Regions from separate parts of the Streptomyces sp. NBC_01707 genome, predicted to be linked through region 2. Evidence: riboswitches for the same ligand, from Rfam matches in the RefSeq annotation. Region 2 holds a riboswitch; the other holds the start of a gene.
What was found. A riboswitch is a leader RNA that binds a small molecule or an ion and turns the genes downstream of it on or off. The one in region 2 is predicted to bind thiamine pyrophosphate.
Positions count from the first base shown of each region.

Region 1: another riboswitch for thiamine pyrophosphate. It lies ahead of OG963_RS09120 (cytosine permease); the one in region 2 lies ahead of thiC (phosphomethylpyrimidine synthase ThiC).

Region 1 covers NZ_CP109190.1:1,987,667-1,992,967, forward strand. The annotation lists gene OG963_RS09105 (DUF5987 family protein) at 1-365, shown strand, start outside; gene OG963_RS09110 (GMC family oxidoreductase N-terminal domain-containing protein) at 362-1,957, shown strand; gene OG963_RS09115 (hypothetical protein) at 1,970-2,908, shown strand; TPP riboswitch at 3,029-3,123, shown strand; gene OG963_RS09120 (cytosine permease) at 3,115-4,521, shown strand; gene thiM (hydroxyethylthiazole kinase) at 4,579-5,301, shown strand, end outside.
Region 2 covers NZ_CP109190.1:5,241,635-5,246,935, forward strand. The annotation lists gene OG963_RS23565 (IclR family transcriptional regulator) at 1-105, shown strand, start outside; gene OG963_RS23570 (SsgA family sporulation/cell division regulator) at 207-644, shown strand; gene OG963_RS23575 (YibE/F family protein) at 740-2,077, opposite strand; TPP riboswitch at 2,149-2,282, shown strand; gene thiC (phosphomethylpyrimidine synthase ThiC) at 2,275-4,083, shown strand; gene OG963_RS23585 (hypothetical protein) at 4,094-5,176, opposite strand.

The DNA.
Region 1 (5,301 bases), 3.3 Mb from region 2:
CGCTGCTGGTGAACACCCGCGCCCTCGCCTACGCGGCCACCCACGGCCGGGTCCTGCCGCCCACTCAACCTCCGTTCGTAGCGCTGCGGTTCACCGATCGCACCGCGCTCGCCGGAGAGCTGCTCACACCCGGCGCCCCGGACCGGCAGCTGTACGTGCTGCTCGCACTCTTCGCCGCCGCGGCCTTCGACACCGCGGCCCACCTGCACACCGCCGTAGCCATCCGGCAACGCCACCCGGGCCTGGTCTGGATCGGCTTCCCGGCGCCCGGCGCCGACGGACTGTGGCGCTTCCCCGACTACTCGTACGGCAGAAGGCTCGCCTCCGAACATCCGCTCACCACCGTCGGAGGGCACCCCGCATGAGCGTCACCGAACGCACCGACGTGCTGGTCATCGGCAGCGGCTTCGGGGGCGCCATCCCCGCCTACCATCTGGCCGCGGGCGGCGCCGAGGTGGTGATCCTGGAACGCGGACCGCACCTCACCGCCCCCGACTTCACCCATGACCTGCGTCTGGGCGGCTACACCCGGATCGTCGACCTCGTGCAGGGCGACGGCATCACCGTCGTCGCCGGCAACTGCGTCGGCGGGTCCAGCGTGGTCTACTTCGCCGCTTCGCTGCGGGCCCCTGGCTTCGTCTTCGACCGCCGCGGCAGTCTGGGCCACCGCCTGTGGCCTTCGACCCTGACGCGTGCGGCACTCGACCCGTGGTACGACCGGGTCGAGGAGGCCCTGCCCGTGGCCGAGCAGAGCTGGGACCAAGTGCCCTACCCCGGCGGCCTGTTCGCGGCAGCGTGCGATCGTGCGGGCCGCACCTGCAACCCTGTGCCCGTCGCCGTCGACCTGGCCCGCTGCACCAACTGCAACTGGATGCTGAACGGCTGCCACTTCGACGCCAAGCGCTCCATGCTGCTGAACTACCTCCCCGCCGCGACCGCGCACGGCGCCGAGATCCGCCCACTCCACGAGGTGCAGACGATCGCGCCTGCCACCACACCCGGTTACCGCTACCGCGTCTCGTACACGCGGCTCGACGCCGGCGACTACCGGCTGCCGGTCGGTGCAGGGGCGATCGAGGCCAAGACCGTGGTGCTGGCCGCGGGCGCTCTGGCCACCCCCGTGCTGCTGCAGCGCTCGGCTCCTCTGCTCGGCGGCGTCCCGCAGGCCGTCGGGCGCTACTTCTCGGGCAACGGCGACCGCGTGTCCATCGCCGACGTCGACGAAGGCAAGGTGCGCGACCTGCTCGGTCTCGAGCGCGCACCGGGCATCCCGTACCAGGGCTTCCCCATCGGGAAGCCCATTGGTTCCATGTCGTACGACCGGCTCGACCCGGCAACGGCGGAGTTCACCCGTTTCTCCCTTCAGCAGATCTACTTCCCCGGCATCACCGACCTGCTGGCCCAGGCCACTGACGCCCCGGCGACGAGCTGGTTCGGCGTCCGCAAGAAGGAGCTGCGGGCACGCTGGCCGTCGTGGCTCTCCGTGCTCGCCATGACCGAGGACGACAACGAGGGCGTCTTCGGCCCGCCGCCACCCACCGGTAGCTCGACGCGCGTGGCCACATCGCTCTGCCTGTCCACGCTCTCGTACCGGCCGACGGCGAACACCCTGCGCGGCTGGGCCGCCGCGGACGCCGAGGCCCGCGCGGTGCTGGAACGCGACGGTCTTGCGCGGGTGCGGCCCTGGAGCGAGAACGCCGCCGGGTCCGTGAGCGCACACCCTCTCGCCTCCTGCCGGATGGGTGACGACCCCGCCACCTCGGCGCTCGACGAACGCGGCGAACTACGAGGCCACCCGGGTCTGTTCGTCACCGACGGTTCGGCGGTACCGACCTCGCTCTGCGTGAACCCCTCACTGACGATCGCGGCGCTGGCCGAACGGGCGTGTCCCGGCATCGTGGAGAGCACCGCCGAGGAAGGCGTGCGCGCACGGTACGGGGCCCCGGTGCCCCGGTGAAAGGAATCCCTCGTGAACTCGCTCTACCCGCCGCGGATGACCGGTCGTCCAGGGCGGCTCGAAGTCTGGTACGCGACGTTGACCGATCCGCGTACCGGGACCGGCGTGTGGATCCACCACGAAGTGGTGGCACCCCAGCACGACGGCCCGGTCCGGGCACACGGCTGGATATCCGTCTTCCCGCCGGACGGACCGCCGGTCACCGAGCGGTTCGGGGGCCGGGACGCTCCGCCGCCCCAGGGCGAGGCGTACTTCGAGGTGCCGGGGGTGCGGGCAACGCCCAGCCTGCTGGAGGGCACCGCGGGCGCGATCACCTGGCGTCTGACGGTCACCGGGGGCGGAGAGCCCCTCTACACCTTTCCGCGCTGGTCCTGGCAGCGTGAACTGCTCCCCGCCGCCCAGATCGTGCCTGCCCCCGACGCCGTTTTCGAGGGGGAACTCGTCTTCGGGGAAAGACGGTTCACCCTCTCCGACGCCGTGGGAGGCGTCGCCCGGATCGCCGGTCACGGCAATGCCCAGCGATGGGCGTGGCTCCATGCGGGCCTCGGTGGCGGGGACGTACTGGAAGTGGTGGCCGCCGTCGCCCGCCGTCCCACGATGCGGTGGCTGCCACCGCTGCCCATGCTTCAGCTGCGGATCGGTGGCACCGACTGGCCGCGCGACCCGTTGCTGACCGCGCCACTGCTGCGCGCACGGATCGGGCTGCCGGACTGGTCGGTCGCAGGCGGCGGCGCGCGGCGCAGGGTACGGATCGATGTGACCCAGGACCCGGTCGACTGTGTCTCGCTCTCCTACACCGACCCCGACGGAGCGACCGCCACATGCACCAACACCGAACGTGCGACCGTCGACGTGGTCGTCGAACGCCGCACCGGGCTGCGCCGCTTCGAGGTGGAACACCGCTGGCATCTGGATCGCACCGGTCACGCGGAGGTGGGGACCCGGCCGTGAGAACGGTGCGCCGCCCTCGTGACGCGGACCGCGTATCCACGCCCCGGAGGAACCCACCGAGTCGTCTGCCACGCAGACCTCGGTACAGGTGTTCGCAGGGACCGGGTTAGTCTGACCGTCGTACCGGACACGGGGTGCCCTACCCGAGGGCTGAGATCACACCCGTCGAACCTGAACCAGTTCGCACTGGCGGAGGGATGTCTTTCATGCCTTTGACGCATGTTTCCGGCGGGCTGCCCGCCGACGGCCGGCAGACCGTCTTCGACGGACGGATGCCGGTGGCGGCCGGCGACCTCCGGGTCGAGACGCACGGCATCGAGCCGGTCCCCGAGAGCAATCGCTACGGCGGTCCCGGGCGCCTGTTCAGCGTGTGGTTCGCTCCCAATCTGACCATGACCGGTGTATTCACCGGCACCGTCGGCATCGCCCTCGGCCTGGACTTCGCCACCGCGCTCGCCGCCGTCGTGCTGGGCACGGTGCTCGGCGCGGTGCCCACCGCCTACCTGGGGACCTGGGGGAGCCAGACCGGTGCCGGACAGCTGCCGCTGGCCCGGCTCGCCTTCGGCCGGGCCGTGACGGTGCCCGGCATCCTGCAGTGGCTGTCCTCGGTCGCCTGGGACGCGCTGATCGGGCTGTTCGGCGGGGACGCGCTCGCGCGGCTCTGCGGCTGGCCGTTCTGGCTCGGCGTGCTGGCCATGATGTTGGCCCAGGGCGCCCTCGGCGTGCTGGGCTACGAGGCCATCCACCGGCTCCAGATCGTCATGACCTTCGTACTCGCCGGCGCGTTCGCCCTGATCGCCTGGCGGCTGCTCGACGGTGTCCATCCGGTCGGAGCCGGCACCGCCCACGGCGCCGACCGGGCCGGCGCGTTCGTCCTGACCAGCACCATCGCGCTGAGTCTGGCCCTGTCCTGGGCCCCGTACGCCAGCGACTTCAGCCGCTATCTGCCACGCACCACCTCGCGCCCGCGCATGTTCTGGTTCACGCTGCTCGGCCTGGTGGTGTCCTTCGTGGCCGTCCAGGCCCTCGGGTTGCTGGGCGCGTCCGTACTGACCGACCAGACCGCCGCAGGGGTGGACAAGCTGCTGGGCGGTGGGGTGCTGGGCGCGTTCGGACTGCTCGCCGTGGCGCTGGCCGCCCTCTGCAGCAACGCCATGAACGACTACAGCGGTTCCTTGGCCCTGCAGACCGTCGGCGTGCGCATTCCCCGCCCGGCGGCCGCCGCCCTCGCCGCCGCGCTCGGCTTCCCTCTGGTGCTGTGGATGCACGCTGCCGACACCACTGCCCGCTTCCAGAACGTGCTGCTGTTCGTCGGCTACTGGATCCCCGGATTCGTGGCGATCGTCATCGTCGACTGGATCGCACGGGCCCGGACACGGGACGGTGCGGCGATCGATCTCGCCGCCGAGACCGCTCGGCCGAACTCCGGGTGGCCCCCGTTGCTGGCGTTCGCCGTCGCCTTCGCCGCGGCGGTGCCGTTCATGGACACCAGTCTGTACGTGGGACCGGTGGCCGCCGCCCTGCACAGCGCCGACCTCTCGTACTACGTGGCGTTCCTCGTGGCTCTCACCGTCTACGCGCCGCTGCGGCTACGCCGTCGCCCGCAGGACTGACCTGCCGCCGGCCGACGGACCCCGAACGACATCCCCTCCCCCACGGAGCGAAATCCCATGCCCGTTACATCCACCGATCACACCGCTTTCGTCCCGCAGGCCCTCGCACGCGTGCGGGCGGACTCCCCTCTGGTCCAGTGCCTGACCAACTCGGTGGTCACGGGCTTCACCGCCAACGTCCTGCTGGCGCTCGGCGCCTCGCCGGCCATGGTCGACATTCCGGAGGAGGCCGGCCCGTTCGCCCGGGTCGCCTCCGGGGTCCTGATCAATCTCGGTACCCCGCACGCGGAGCAGCGCTCCGCCATGGTCGAGGCCGCGCGGGCGGCGGGTTCGGCCGGCACCCCGTGGGTCCTCGACCCGGTGGCGGTCGGCGCGCTGCCGGTGCGCACCGCTCTGGCGCGAGAACTCCTGCGGCTGCGACCGACTGTGATCCGGGGCAACGCGTCCGAGATCATCGCGCTCGCGGGCGCGGGCGACGGCGGCCGCGGCGTGGACTCCTCCGACGGCGTCGGGGCCGCCGAGGATTCGGCCCGCGAGCTGGCGCGTGCAGCAGGCTGTGTGGTCGCCGTCTCCGGGCCTGTCGACTTCGTCACCGACGGGGTGCGCAGCGCCCGGATCGCCAACGGTGACGCCCTGTTGACCCGGGTGACAGGTGGCGGCTGCGCACTGGGTGCGGTGATGGCCGCCTTCGCGGCGGTCGACGAGGACCGCTTCGCCGCGGTCGTGGCCGCCGTCACCACGTACACGGTCGCCGCCGAACTGGCCGCGAAGGAGTCCTCC
Region 2 (5,301 bases):
TCGGTACCCCTCGACGAAGAAGATAGGTTGCTCCCCGCAGTCGAACGACTACGCGGTGAAGTGGCGAGCCTCTTGCGTTCGTTCGTGTTCTCTATCAGTATCTGAAAAATCACTCCTTGTGATCTGCTATCGCGTGCACCACGATGGCGTCAATAGGGCCATGGGGGATCATTCCTGGCCAGATTCATCTACTGCGGGGTTGAACGATGCGCGAGTCGGTTCAAGCTGAGGTCATGATGAGTTTTCTCGTCTCCGAGGAGCTCTCATTCCGTATCCCGGTGGAGCTCCGGTACGAGGTATGCGATCCGTATGCGATCCGGATGACCTTCCATCTGCCCGGTGACGCCCCCGTCACCTGGGCTTTCGGTCGTGAGCTCCTGTTGGACGGCCTCAACAGCCCCAGCGGTGACGGTGATGTGCACATCAGTCCCACGGAGCCCGAGGGGCTGTCCGACGTACACATCCGGCTTCAGGTCGGCGCGGACCGCGCTCTCTTCAGGGCCGGCACAGCCCCACTCGTCGCGTTTCTCGACCGGACGGACAAGCTCGTACCCCTCGGCCAGGAGTGCACGCTGAGTGACTTCGAGGGAAACCTCGAGGAGGCGCTGGGCCGGATCCTGGCCAAGGAACAGAACGCCGGCTGAGAAGGTTTGCGCCGATGGTCGGCGCACCGGTCGAACACGGGTCTGCCGAACGGGTGATATGTGCTCCGCGCCCCGGACGGCCACTGCATCGAGCGTCAATGCCTCGTCCTGCGACGTCGGCCCTTTCCGTTCCGTGCGGGTGCCGAAGCTCCGGCTTCCGCGCCGAGCCCTGTGCGGTCCGCGGAGACGACCAGCGCCGCCAGCACCGTCGTCACCGGCACCGAGGCGACCAGTCCGATCGACCCGACCAGCGTTCGTACGATCTCCTCCGCCACGAGTTCGCTGTTGGCCACCGTGCCCACACTGCTCTGCGCGATCGAGAACAGCAGCAGCAGGGGAAGCGCGGCGCCGGCGTAGGCGAGCACCAGCGTGTTGACCACTGAGGCGATGTGGTCGCGACCGATCCTGATACCTGCCCGGTACAGCTTGCGTGCGCCCATCGTCGGGTCCGCCTGGTGCAGCTCCCAGACCGCCGATGTCTGGGTGACCGTCACATCGTCCAGCACGCCGAGCGAGCCGATGATGACACCGGCCAGCAGCAGGCCGCTCATGTCGATGTGGGGGTACAGGCCGTGGATGAGGCCGGTGCTGTCGTCGGTGTTGCCGGTCAGGCTTGCCCAGCCGATGAAGAGCGACCCGAGCAGCCCGATCAGCAGCAGCGAGATCAGCGTGCCGATGACCGCGACCGAGGTGCGGGCGGTCGGCCCATGGCACATGTAGAGCGCGATCAGCATGATCGCGCTGGCCCCGACGACCGCGACCAGCAGCGGATTCGAACCCTGCAGGATCGCGGGGAGGACGAACAGGGTCAGCACGGCGAACGACACGGCGAGCGCGATCAGCGCCATCACCCCGCGCAGCCTGCCCACCACGACCACTGCGAGAGCGAAGATTCCGGCCAGCACAGCCATCGGGAACTTCCGGTCCACATCCGTCACGGAGTACTGAAGGTCATGGGGCGCGTCGGGGGCGTACGCGACGATCACGCCCTGTCCCTCGTGCAACTGCCGTGGCGCGTCGGGCTGGACGATCTCGACGAAGGTCCTTCCCTTGTCGTGGCCGGTCGTCACCTGGATCGTGGCCTTTTCGCACAGCCCCGGCTGCCGGCCGGGAGTGGCGTTCCCCGACGGCGTGGTGGTGCTGCCGGTGGCCGGGGCCTGCGCGGCGTTCACGTCCTTGCAGTCGACCTTTTCCACGTTCGCCACCGTGGCCTGCTGGGTCTGCCGGTCGAAGCCGACGCCGGTGCGCTCGTGTGCGGGCGCGCCGCCCGGCCAGAGCACCACCAGACCGACCACCACGGCGGTGGTGAACGGGATCAGAACGGCCGCGATGACCTTGCGCAGGTGTTTCGAGACCGGTGCGGCAGGCCCGTGGCTGTGCGAGTGACCATGCTGGTGGTCCTGCGATCCGGAGTCATTTCGAGGGGACGTCACCGGGGGATCATCGCAAGAAGCGAAGGGGCCCACTGTTCAGTACGCCTCGAAGGGCGCTAGCTTGATGTCACCTTTGTACACGCGGGAGCTCGGAGCACCGGGCTGAGAGGGCGCTGATATCCGTACATCCGTACGGGACAGGCTGCGCCGACCGCTGAACCTGTTACCGGGTAATGCCGGCGTAGGGAGTAGGTCTCATGACCACATCGGACACACGCACGCCTGCCTCGAACCAGAGCGACGAGGCCGGGCAGTCCATCGGCTGGCACAAGGGATACGTCCAGGGCTCGCGCCCGGACATCCGGGTGCCGGTCCGGCAGGTGCACCTCACCAACGGCAACGCCGTGACGCTGTACGACACGTCGGGGCCGTACACCGATCCCACCACCGACACGGACGTCCGCCGCGGCCTCGCACCGCTGCGGGAGAACTGGATCGTCGCCCGCGGCGACACCGAGGAGTACGTGGGCCGCCCGGTCCGCCCCGAGGACGACGGGCTCAAGCACACCTCGCCGCGCGGTGGACTGCGCAACCTCGACGCGGTCTTCCCCGGTCGCCCACGGCAACCACGCCGCAGCCGTGACGGGCAGCCGGTGACCCAGCTCGCGTACGCCCGCCGGGGCGAGATCACCCCGGAGATGGAGTACGTGGCGATCCGGGAGAACGTCGAACCCGAGGTCGTACGCGAGGAGATCGCCGCGGGCCGCGCGGTGCTGCCGGCCAACGTCAACCACCCGGAGATCGAGCCGATGATCATCGGTAAGCGGTTCCTGGTGAAGGTCAACGCCAACATCGGCAACTCGGCGGTCACCTCCTCCATCGAGGAGGAGGTCGAGAAGATGACGTGGGCGACGCGGTGGGGCGCCGACACGGTCATGGATCTCTCCACCGGCCGCAACATCCACACCACCCGTGAGTGGGTTCTGCGTAACTCCCCGGTGCCCATCGGCACCGTTCCGCTCTACCAGGCCCTCGAGAAGGTCGATGGCAGGGCGGAGGAACTGACCTGGGAGATCTACAAGGACACCGTCATCGAGCAGGCCGAACAGGGCGTCGACTACATGACGGTCCATGCCGGCGTGCGCCTCCCGTACGTCCCGCTCACCGCGCGCCGCAAGACCGGCATCGTCTCCCGCGGCGGCTCGATCATGGCGGCCTGGTGCCTGGCGCACCACAAGGAGTCGTTCCTGTACGAGAACTTCGAGGAGCTCTGCGAGATCCTCGCGACGTACGACGTGACGTACTCGCTGGGCGACGGGCTGCGCCCCGGCTCGATCGCCGATGCCAACGACGAGGCGCAGTTCGCCGAACTGCGCACCCTCGGTGAACTCAACACGATCGCGAAGCGGTTCGGCGTCCAGACGATGATCGAGGGCCCGGGCCATGTCCCGATGCACAAGATCAAGGAGAACATCGACCTCCAGCAGGAGATCTGCGAGGAGGCGCCGTTCTACACGCTCGGCCCGCTGACCACCGATGTGGCCCCGGCGTACGACCACATCACCTCGGGCATCGGCGCCGCGATGATCGCCTGGTGGGGGACGGCGATGCTCTGCTACGTCACGCCCAAGGAGCATCTGGGCCTGCCCAACCGGGACGACGTGAAGACAGGGGTGATCACCTACAAGATCGCGGCCCATGCGGCGGACCTCGCCAAGGGACACCCGGGTGCGCAGGACTGGGACGACGCCCTGTCGGACGCGCGCTTCGAGTTCCGGTGGGAGGACCAGTTCAACCTGGCTCTCGACCCGGACATGGCACGGGAGTTCCACGACGAGACGCTGCCGGCCGAGCCGGCGAAAACGGCGCACTTCTGCTCGATGTGCGGCCCCAAGTTCTGCTCGATGAAGATCAGTCGAAGCATCACAGAGCAGTTCGGCGGTGACACCGGCTCGACGGCTGAAGAGATCGAGGCAGGGATGCTGGAGAAGTCGAAGGAGTTCGCGGCGGCAGGCAACCGTGTGTACCTGCCGCTCGCGGAGACGGGCGGCACGTCGGCCGGCTGACCCGGCCGCCTCAGCGGAGGGGGGCCCGCCAGGCCACCAGCCCCGGCCGGCCCGCCTCCGCGAAACCCACCGCGAACGGCTTGTCGCCGTCGTCCGTCACCAGGTGGATGCTGCACTCCGTCACGCTGTCGCCCGGCGGGATCGTCCGCGCGACCCAGTCGGAAGGACAGCCGGGGATTTTCGTGTCGACGACGAAGGGGGTCTTTCCCTGTATCTGCCGACCGCCCTCGGTGAGCAGGCGGACGCGGTTGGCCTGATCGGCGTAGAGGTCTTTCGGGCCGGGGTTGGTGTAGGTGACCGACACGTAGTACGGGATGCCGCGCCGCTCGTTCCCGTTGAGGCCGAGGTCCAGGCCCGCGAGGTCGGTCGCGCTGCCCCGGCGTACGGACACCAGCGTGGCGGGCAGTTCGAGTACGCCGTCCTCGCGGGCGTCCCATCGGACGCGGACGACTTCGCCCGGCTCCGCCAGCCCGGCGGACGCCGCCTCGAGGCCGCCCTCGACGCGCCAGGTGGCGACCGCGCCGCCCTCGTCGAGGTAGCCGTCGGCGTTGTGCGTCAGCGACAGCACGCCCACGCCCTTGGGCAGTGCGTAGGTCACGCAGGTGTTGTACGAGTCGCCGGGTGCCAGCGTCTTCGGCGCGGTGTCCGCGCAGGGCAGGTCGACCCCGCCTGGCCTGCCGCCGCTGACGTAGACCTTCTCCCCGCGCGCCCAGTCGGTGCCGTTCAGGGCGAAGTTGCTGTCCACCATGTAGGCAGCGGGGATCCTCTTCCGACCGGTGTTGGTGACTTCGAAGCTGAGGTAGTGGGGGACCATGCCTTTCAGCTCTTCGTCCGCCCGCGCCCCCCGCATGTCCTCCTCCGAGCCCCGGACCAGGCTCTTGACCGTGATCCTGACCTTGTACGACCGGTGGTCGGCGTCCGTGTGGACGACGTCCCGTGCGCCCGTCCGCACCGGCAGGTCCGTCCAGGAGGCAGGCCTCTCCGCGGCTCGCTCCACGGCCCCGCCCGTACCCTGTTCCCCCGCGCACCCGGCGAGGAGGGGTATCGCCGCCGCGCCCATGGCGGCCTTCTTGACGTATCTGGACAGGCGCATGGACTTCCCTTGCCGCACGATGATCCGGATCCGCCGGAGGACTGACGCATCGTAGGACGTCACACCGGGGGCGGAGGCGGCGGGTGGAGGGCCCGCGGTGCGGTTGCTGTCGCTTCCGGCGCTCA